2 regions of the Geobacillus sp. YF-1 genome follow, and region 2 is predicted to be linked to the other one. Evidence: a T-box and tRNA genes for the amino acid it is inferred to sense, from the RefSeq annotation. Region 2 holds a T-box; the other holds one or more tRNA genes.
The links. The T-box of region 2 lies ahead of ileS (isoleucine--tRNA ligase). A T-box ahead of a tRNA ligase gene usually reads a tRNA of that ligase, here a tRNA-Ile.

Region 1: it has a tRNA-Ile gene. The T-box ahead of ileS (isoleucine--tRNA ligase) is inferred to sense a tRNA for this amino acid. The anticodon was not compared.

Annotation. Positions count from the first base shown of each region.
Region 1 is NZ_CP199850.1:571,113-575,498, forward strand. It holds rRNA gene rrf (5S ribosomal RNA) at 169-285, shown strand; tRNA gene ACTVIM_RS02790 (tRNA-Val) at 296-371, shown strand; tRNA gene ACTVIM_RS02795 (tRNA-Met) at 556-632, shown strand; tRNA gene ACTVIM_RS02800 (tRNA-Asp) at 637-709, shown strand; tRNA gene ACTVIM_RS02805 (tRNA-Phe) at 1,024-1,099, shown strand; tRNA gene ACTVIM_RS02810 (tRNA-Thr) at 1,103-1,175, shown strand; tRNA gene ACTVIM_RS02815 (tRNA-Lys) at 1,358-1,430, shown strand; tRNA gene ACTVIM_RS02820 (tRNA-Gly) at 1,438-1,512, shown strand; tRNA gene ACTVIM_RS02825 (tRNA-Leu) at 1,518-1,603, shown strand; tRNA gene ACTVIM_RS02830 (tRNA-Arg) at 1,607-1,680, shown strand; tRNA gene ACTVIM_RS02835 (tRNA-Pro) at 1,687-1,763, shown strand; tRNA gene ACTVIM_RS02840 (tRNA-Ala) at 1,768-1,840, shown strand; tRNA gene ACTVIM_RS02845 (tRNA-Met) at 1,857-1,930, shown strand; tRNA gene ACTVIM_RS02850 (tRNA-Ile) at 1,939-2,015, shown strand; tRNA gene ACTVIM_RS02855 (tRNA-Ser) at 2,032-2,122, shown strand; tRNA gene ACTVIM_RS02860 (tRNA-Thr) at 2,254-2,326, shown strand; tRNA gene ACTVIM_RS02865 (tRNA-His) at 2,338-2,410, shown strand; tRNA gene ACTVIM_RS02870 (tRNA-Gly) at 2,722-2,792, shown strand; tRNA gene ACTVIM_RS02875 (tRNA-Ile) at 2,800-2,873, shown strand; tRNA gene ACTVIM_RS02880 (tRNA-Asn) at 2,995-3,069, shown strand; tRNA gene ACTVIM_RS02885 (tRNA-Ser) at 3,078-3,170, shown strand; tRNA gene ACTVIM_RS02890 (tRNA-Glu) at 3,176-3,247, shown strand; gene ACTVIM_RS02895 (B3/B4 domain-containing protein) at 3,466-4,131, opposite strand; gene queG (tRNA epoxyqueuosine(34) reductase QueG) at 4,184-4,386, shown strand, end outside.
Region 2 is NZ_CP199850.1:1,091,329-1,095,714, reverse strand. It holds gene ileS (isoleucine--tRNA ligase) at 1-2,347, opposite strand, end outside; T-box leader at 2,396-2,615, opposite strand; gene ACTVIM_RS05540 (DivIVA domain-containing protein) at 2,995-3,507, opposite strand; gene ACTVIM_RS05535 (YlmH family RNA-binding protein) at 3,583-4,356, opposite strand.

The DNA.
Region 1 (4,386 bases), 520 kb from region 2:
GCGAGGAGGCTATACCGCCACAGCAGGACCGAAGCGTCGCGAGCCGATGGCGGCCGGAGCTAGACAGTACGACACGCGGCTTCTTCCGACGGTTATCTAGTTTTGAAGGAATGAAAAAGCCCTTGACAATCCGCTTACTTTCCTTATAATAAAATGTGTCGATAATAGCCTAGTGGTGATAGCGGAGGGGAAACACCCGTTCCCATCCCGAACACGGAAGTTAAGCCCTCCAGCGCCGATGGTAGTTGGGGCCAGCGCCCCTGCAAGAGTAGGTCGCTGCTAGGCGGATATTTATGGAGGATTAGCTCAGCTGGGAGAGCACTTGCCTTACAAGCAAGGGGTCGGCGGTTCGATCCCGTCATCCTCCACCACTTTCAAACATACAAAATTCAGCGCATCATTGAAATAAGTTCATCTTCTATCGTCGCGGGGTGGAGCAACGAGCATTTGCTTCATCGAATACGCTGCGAGTTGCCTCGACGCATCGAACATCTTTGAATCAGCTGGTAGAGGAAGAGGCAACAAATATTTCAATGATACTGCTCTTCTTATCGTCGCGGGGTGGAGCAGTCCGGTAGCTCGTCGGGCTCATAACCCGAAGGTCGCAGGTTCAAATCCTGCCCCCGCAACCAACAAGGTCCCGTAGTGTAGTGGTTAACATGCCTGCCTGTCACGCAGGAGATCGCGGGTTCGAGTCCCGTCGGGACCGTCTTTGTTTAAAAATTATGACAACCCTATATATTTTGGTTGCTTTCTTGGTAGAGACGAGCATCAGCATCATCGAGTTTGCTGCGAGTTGCCTCGACGCATCAAGCATCTTTGAATCAGCTGGTAGAGGAAGAGGCATAGGGCAATCAATGAGCGAGTTAAAAAATAACATATGGCTCGGTAGCTCAGTCGGTAGAGACGAGCATCAGCATCATCGAGTTTGCTGCGAGTTGCCTCGACGCATCAAGCATCTTTGAATCAGCTGGTAGAGGAAGAGGCATAGGCAATCAATGAGCGAGTTAAAAAATAACATATGGCTCGGTAGCTCAGTCGGTAGAGCAAAGGACTGAAAATCCTTGTGTCGGCGGTTCGATTCCGTCCCGAGCCACCATTCGCCGGCTTAGCTCAATTGGTAGAGCAACTGACTTGTAATCAGTAGGTTGCGGGTTCAAGTCCTGCAGCCGGCATCTTTTCTTTTGCTTGAGAGTATGCAAGTGTGTGCTTCACTAAGGACCACCATGAGTCATTCGCTCAGTAACGAGCAATACATCTTCGAGTTTACTGCGAGTTGCCTCGACGCACTCGGCATCTTTGAGTCGGCTGGTAGAGGAAGGGGCATCGTCAAATATTTGGGTGTATACCAAACCATGAGCCATTAGCTCAGTAGGTAGAGCATCTGACTTTTAATCAGAGGGTCGGAGGTTCGAGTCCTCCATGGCTCATCATGTTGCGGAAGTAGTTCAGCGGTAGAACACCACCTTGCCAAGGTGGGGGTCGCGGGTTCGAACCCCGTCTTCCGCTCCACTGCCGCCGGGGTGGCGGAATTGGCAGACGCACAGGACTTAAAATCCTGGGGTAGGTGACTACCGTGCCGGTTCGAGTCCGGCCCTCGGCACTTGCGCTCGTAGCTCAATTGGATAGAGCATCTGACTACGGATCAGAAGGTTAGGGGTTCGAATCCTCTCGAGCGCGTTTTATCGGGAAGTAGCTCAGCTTGGTAGAGCACACGGTTCGGGTCCGTGAGGTCGCAGGTTCAAATCCTGTCTTCCCGACCACTTTGGGGCCTTAGCTCAGCTGGGAGAGCGCCTGCCCCGCACGCAGGAGGTCATCGGTTCGAATCCGATAGGCTCCACTTTTTCATCCGTTTTGGCGGTGTAGCTCAGCTGGCTAGAGCGTACGGTTCATACCCGTGAGGTCGGGGGTTCGATCCCCTCCACCGCCACTCTTATCGGACCTTTAGCTCAGCTGGTTAGAGCAGACGGCTCATAACCGTCCGGTCGTAGGTTCGAATCCTACAAGGTCCACCATTATTGTTGTTTTTTTGGAGGAGTACCCAAGTGGTTGAAGGGGTCGGTCTTGAAAACCGAGAGGCGCCGCAAGGCGCGCGGGGGTTCGAATCCCTCCTCCTCCGCCATAAATAATCGTCTCATTTAGCTCCGTTGGCACAAATAGAATGAGACGGCATCAACTCGGTTTGAGCGTTCCGCTTTTTTCGACCAGTTGACTATTAGGAAAAACGATAAGCATTGCATAATATGGATTTATGCCGGCTTAGCTCAATTGGTAGAGCAACTGACTTGTAATCAGTAGGTTGCGGGTTCAAGTCCTGCAGCCGGCATCAACATCATGGCGACTATGGCGAAGTGGTTAACGCACCAGATTGTGGCTCTGGCATGCGTGGGTTCGATTCCCACTAGTCGCCCTTTTTCTTCTTAAAACCAGTAAGCTCTTGGTAAAATTGCAGCCACGAGCCTTAGCTTCACCGAATAGGCTGCGAGTAGCCTCGACGCATTCCGCTTCTTTGAATGTGCTGGTAGAGGAAGAGGCGCGAAATTGCGTGGTGAATGGTTGAAGAAATCGATGTGCGGGTGTAGTTTAGTGGTAAAACCTCAGCCACGAGCCTTAGCTTCACCGAATAGGCTGCGAGTAGCCTCGACGCATTCCGCTTCTTTGAATGCGCTGGTAGAGGAAGAGGCGCGAAATTGCGTGGTGAATGGTTGAAGAAATCGATGTGCGGGTGTAGTTTAGTGGTAAAACCTCAGCCTTCCAAGCTGATGTCGTGGGTTCGATTCCCATCACCCGCTTTTGGATGGGCCTATAGCTCAGCTGGTCAGAGCGCACGCCTGATAAGCGTGAGGTCGGTGGTTCAAGTCCACTTAGGCCCACTATTTCCCATTGCATATTGTCGGATGATTCGCTATAATAACGGTGAACCGTTGTCCCACCATTGCCGGATGGAGCAACGGTATGGTAGCCCGTAGGAAAACGGACATGGTGTTGAATCGTTCCGCAATAGCTCAGCGGTAGAGCAACCGGCTGTTAACCGGTAGGTCGTAGGTTCGAATCCTACTTGCGGAGCCATTTTCTCTGGAGAAGTACCCAAGTGGCTGAAGGGGACGGTTTGCTAAACCGTTAGGTCGCAGTTTTGCGGCGCGCGGGTTCAAATCCCGCCTTCTCCGCCATGCATGGCCCGTTGGTCAAGTGGTTAAGACACCGCCCTTTCACGGCGGTAACACGGGTTCGAATCCCGTACGGGTCACTGCTTATGGCACCAGGTTGCCTGGTGCCATTTTATCAAACTTGTTTTTGTCGAAAATTGCGCTTTTTCTTGCCGAATAGGCCATCATGAGGTATAATGGGTTCCATAGCAGAAAGATTGGGGACAACGCAGTGTTTCGTTTCGTCGATGAACGAGGCATTGCGTTTTTTTATTGCGATCCCCTCCCGCCTGCGATTCACCGAAGCGGGAGGAACATGTCATTCAAGCAGTTGAACATCCGCTTCGCCGCCATGGATTTGCGTGAACATCGCTTGCATGGCTTCGAGCTGGCGATGGGCGACGTCTTTGGCGATGGAAGGTGGAAAGTATACAATCTGTAAGGCGTTTTTGGTGTCACGAGTGACGGCCGTCCGTTCCGAATCGACGATCGGACTGCCGAATGGACCGTATGCATCTTTGCTGACAAGTTTGTTGGCAAAGTTGACCGTTCGGCCGTTTAAAGCGACATATTCGTCTTGTTCAGCACCGATGGTTACGGTCACGGTCCCGTGTATGCGGTCAAGGTCGTAGATGCCGAGCGGAATCTTATAATAGAGTGAAAAGAAATTGTTGACATCCACTGCTGAATGAATGGAAGGAAGAAAGTGCTTCTTTTGAATGCGCCGATACAGACTTTCACTCGATGGGCGATAACGAGCGGGATCCGTCCCGATTTGCTTGAATACGTGACGCCATTCGGCCAGTTCAGGAATGTCATGGATCGTTTTTTCCTGCAGTTCGATATAAATTGATTCCTGAAACAGTTGCAACCGTCCTTTTAGCATTTGGGGCGAATCTCCTACTTCGATGTGCCGGTAGCAGATGATTCCGAACTTTCCGGAAGGGAGACGCCGTTTCAGCTCTTCTGATACGATATAGTTCATGTCAATCACCTCGCGCTTTATTTTATCATAGGAGTCGAAAGGAGGGAAAACAATGGATGTTGTCGCCTTAAAACAAGAGTTGATTGCGTACAGCCGGACGATCGGTATTGATAAAATTGGATTTGCCAGCGCCGATCCGTTTGTGGAACTAAAAGAACGATTGCGACGCCAGCAAGAGCTTGGCTACCAGTCCGGATTTGAGGAAAAGGATATTGAAAAACGAACGAATCCCGATTTGCTGCTTTCTGAGGCCAA
Region 2 (4,386 bases):
CGGTGAGCTGGACGCTTTCGACGTTTTCTCTCCGGTTCGGGATATGCTCCCACACTTCATCGGCCGTGTGCGGCAAAATCGGGGCGATGAGCTTCGCCAACGCGACAACCGTCTCGTACAGCACCGTCTGCACGGCGCGGCGGGCGCGCGAATCAGCCGCTTCAATGTACAAAATGTCTTTCGCCATATCCAAATAGAACGCGCTCAATTCCACGGTGCAAAAATGGTTCATCTCATGATAGACGGCGGCGAAATCGTAGCTGTCATACGCTTTTTTCACTTTGGCGATCAGCTTGTTCAGCTTTGCCAGCATATAGCGGTCGACTTCGCCAAGCTCCCCAACCGGAACGGCGTTTTGGTTCGGATCGAAGTCGAACAAATTGCCGAGCATAAACCGGAACGTGTTGCGGATTTTCCGGTACACTTCCGACACTTGTTTCAAAATATGATCAGAAATGCGCACGTCGGCCTGATAGTCAACGGAGGCAACCCAAAGGCGCAAAATGTCGGCGCCAAATTGTTCCATCACTTTCGCCGGCACGACGACGTTGCCGAGCGATTTGCTCATTTTCCGCCCCTCGCCGTCTAAAACGAAGCCGTGGCTCAACACCTCTTTATACGGTGCTTTGCCGGTGACGGCGACCGCCGTCGACAACGACGAGTTAAACCAGCCGCGATATTGGTCAGACCCTTCCAAGTACAAATCAGCCGGACGCGCGAGATCATCGCGCTCGACGAGCACCGCTTGATGCGACGAGCCGGAGTCAAACCAGACGTCCATAATGTCCGTTTCTTTTGTAAAGATGCCGTTCGGGCTTGACGGATGGGTGAATCCTTCCGGCAATAAGTCTTTCGCCTCGCGCTCAAACCAAACGTTCGAGCCGTATTGGCGGAACAAGTTCGACACATGCTCGATCGTCTCATCGGTGATAATCGGCTCGCCGTTTTCGCCGTAAAAGACCGGAATCGGCACACCCCAGGCGCGCTGGCGGGAAATGCACCAGTCGCCGCGGTCGCGCACCATGTTATGGATGCGGATTTCGCCCCATTCCGGCACCCATTTCGTTTCCTTAATGGCGTCAAGGAGCTGGCCGCGAATTTTATCAATCGAGGCAAACCATTGCGTCGTCGCCCGGAAGATCGTCGGCTGCTTCGTCCGCCAGTCGTGCGGATACGAGTGGGTGATAAAGCCGAGCTTCAGGAGCGCTCCAACTTCTTCGAGCTTTTGCGTAATCGCTTTGTTCGCCTCATCGTAAAACATTCCTGCAAACCCGGGTGCTTCCTCGGTCATGTAGCCGCGTTCATCGACCGGGCAGAGAACCGGAAGCCCGTATTTTTGCCCGACGACAAAGTCGTCTTCCCCGTGGCCTGGCGCCGTATGGACGCAGCCGGTGCCGGCGTCGGTCGTGACGTGCTCACCGCAGACGACCAGCGAGTCGCGCTCGTAGAACGGATGTTGGGCGACCACGTATTCAAGCTCTTTCCCTTTGACCGTTTTAACGACGGACCACGCCTCCCAGCCGACTTCGTTCGCCACCGATTCGGCCAAGGCGGCGGCGACAACGTATTTCTGCCCGTTGGCGTTAACCACGTGGTAATCCAACTCCGGATGAACGGCGATCGCCAAGTTCGCCGGAATCGTCCACGGCGTCGTCGTCCAAATGACGATCCGCACGTCGCCGTCCAGCACGCCTTTGCCGTCTTTGACCGGAAACGCGACATAAATTGACGGTGAGCGTTTGTCTTTGTATTCGATTTCCGCTTCGGCGAGCGCCGATTCGCTCGACGGCGACCAATAGACCGGCTTCAGTCCTTTGTAGATGAGCCCTTTTTTCGCCATTTCACCGAACACTTTAATTTGCTGGGCTTCGTATTCCGGCTTGAGGGTGATATACGGGTTGTCCCAATCGCCGCGCACCCCGAGCCGTTTAAACTGCCGGCGCTGGTTGTCGATTTGTTCATACGCGTACTGCTCACACCGCTTGCGAAACTCGGCGACGCTCATCGATTTGCGGTCGACGCCTTGTTTCGTAAGCGCCGTTTCAATCGGCAAGCCGTGCGTATCCCAGCCCGGCACGTACGGGGCGCAATAGCCGTTCATCGATTTATAGCGGACAATGATATCTTTTAAAATTTTGTTTAGCGCATGCCCCATATGAATATCGCCGTTGGCGTACGGCGGGCCGTCGTGCAGGACAAACAGCGGCCGGCCTTTCGTCCGCTCCTGCACTTTCCGGTAAATGTCCATGTCCTCCCATTTTTTTTGCATTTCCGGTTCCCGCTTCGGCAAATTGCCGCGCATCGGAAACTCGGTTTTCGGCATGAGCAATGTGTCTTTGTAATCCATCGCTGCTCCTCCTTTGAACAATATAAAATAAAAAACCGTTCTCTCCCGGCAAGGGACGAGAACGGTCTCGCGGTACCACCCTTTTTGGCCATGCAAAGGCACAGGCCCACTTTTCATTCGTAACGGGAATGACGCGCCATGGCCTACTCGTTGTTTCGGCATGGAACTCCAGGGTGATGTTCACTCTTGCGCCGGTGCCGGGCTTCCACCATCCCCGGCTCGCTGCCACCGGTCGTGCAAGAGCTACTGTCCCTTTCATCGTCGATGATTATTCGCAATTCATAACGGAAAAAGCCGACCGCCTCCCACGGCGGCTGAGGCGGCGATTTTGCCAATCACTTAGAACGGAACCGTTCCATGGGCAATGGTTTGCCCTCCACCCGAGGATGAAAATCCGCGCCAGCTCGGCATTTTCACGGAAAAGTTCCATGGGCAGCGATCTGCCCTCCACCCGGGGATGAAAATCCGCGTCAGTTCAGCATTTTCACAGAAAAGTTCCATGGGCAACGTTTTGCCCTCCACCCGGGGATGAAAATCCCGCGTCAGGCGGGCATTTTCACAGAAACGTGAAGAGCTGTGCCTCAACGGCGATCAAACGAGCCGCGAGATTTTTTGCCAATTATTATAGCGGAAACGTCTTCCGTTCGTCAAGGCTGTGACAGCGGTTCTCTCGCCCCTTCTTCCAAATCCGGCGCCTCATACTCCATCAACTCGTCCCAATCGCGGCTGTTGATCATATCGAGCTGGGCCTCGACCAACATGCGGAAACGGGCGCGGAACACTTTCGACTGCCGCTTCAGCTCCTCGATCTCGAGGGCGATTTTCCGCGATTTCGCCAATGCATCGCTGATGATGCGCTCGGCGTTTTTTTCCGCCTCTTTAATGATCAGCTTCGCCTCTTTTTGCGCGTTTCGCTTGACTTCCTCAGCCGCTTCTTGGGCGACGAGAATCGACTTGTTTAGCGTTTCCTCAATATTGGAAAAATAGTTCAGCTTCTCTGTCAGCTCCGCTACTTTATCTTCGAGCTGCTTTTTCTCGCGAATGAGCATTTCGTAATCTTTTATGATTTGATCCAAAAACTCGTTGACTTCATCCTCATCATATCCGCGAAATCCACGGCTGAATTCCTTGTTGTGAATATCCAATGGCGTTAACGGCACAGCGGCCACCTCCGTCTTCATCGTTCCTTTTCTTCTTTGTTCGACAAGGTTTGCCGATTTCCTGCTGCCATTCGATTATTTTTGCCAACCGATGCGCACGAGCCAGCGCTCTTTCTTTGTCGGCCCTTCCACAGCCATTAGCTTGCAGCGGCCAAACCCGCGCGCCGACAATACATCGCCTGGGCCGCAGAGAAAATCGGGCTTGTCCACCACTTTCCAATTGACTTTGACAAGCCCGTTTTCCACCAGCGCCCGCGCTTTCTCGCGCGCGAGACGGAACGCCTGGGCAAGCAGCGCATCCAGTCGAAGCGAAGAGACGGTCACCGTCCCTTCTTGCCATCGTTCTTCAACCGGCAAGACAGCGGAAAGCGGCAGCGGCTCCAACGCCACCGGAGCTTTGCCGATCGCTTCGATGTGCAGACGGACGTAGTCGGCGACTTCGGCAGCGGCAAAAAATTGAATGTCCGAACCTTGAACAAGGACGTCGCCAAATTTGCCCCGCCGCAATCCGAGCGACATGAGCGCGCCGAGAACATCGCGATGCCCGAGGGAGACGAATTTCGCCGGATAACGAACGGCAAAAAGCGCGATCTCATAATCGTTTTCCTCCGGGGCAAAATAGGGCGGATAAAGCAGCCCGCGCTTGCGTTCGGCAAACGAAGCCCCGCCAAAAAAGGAAACGCGCACGTCCCCGCCGCTGCCGATGAGGCTTTGCACGATCTGCTGCTCGCGCGGATCGAGAAAATCGGTGAGCTTCGGAGCGTATTGGCGGCTCACCATCTCCTTCCACTCGAGCACTTGATCGATGAACGGGCGCTCCTCTTGGCGAAAATGCTGATACCATTCCATCAAAATTCACCTTGCTTTCCTCAACGAAAG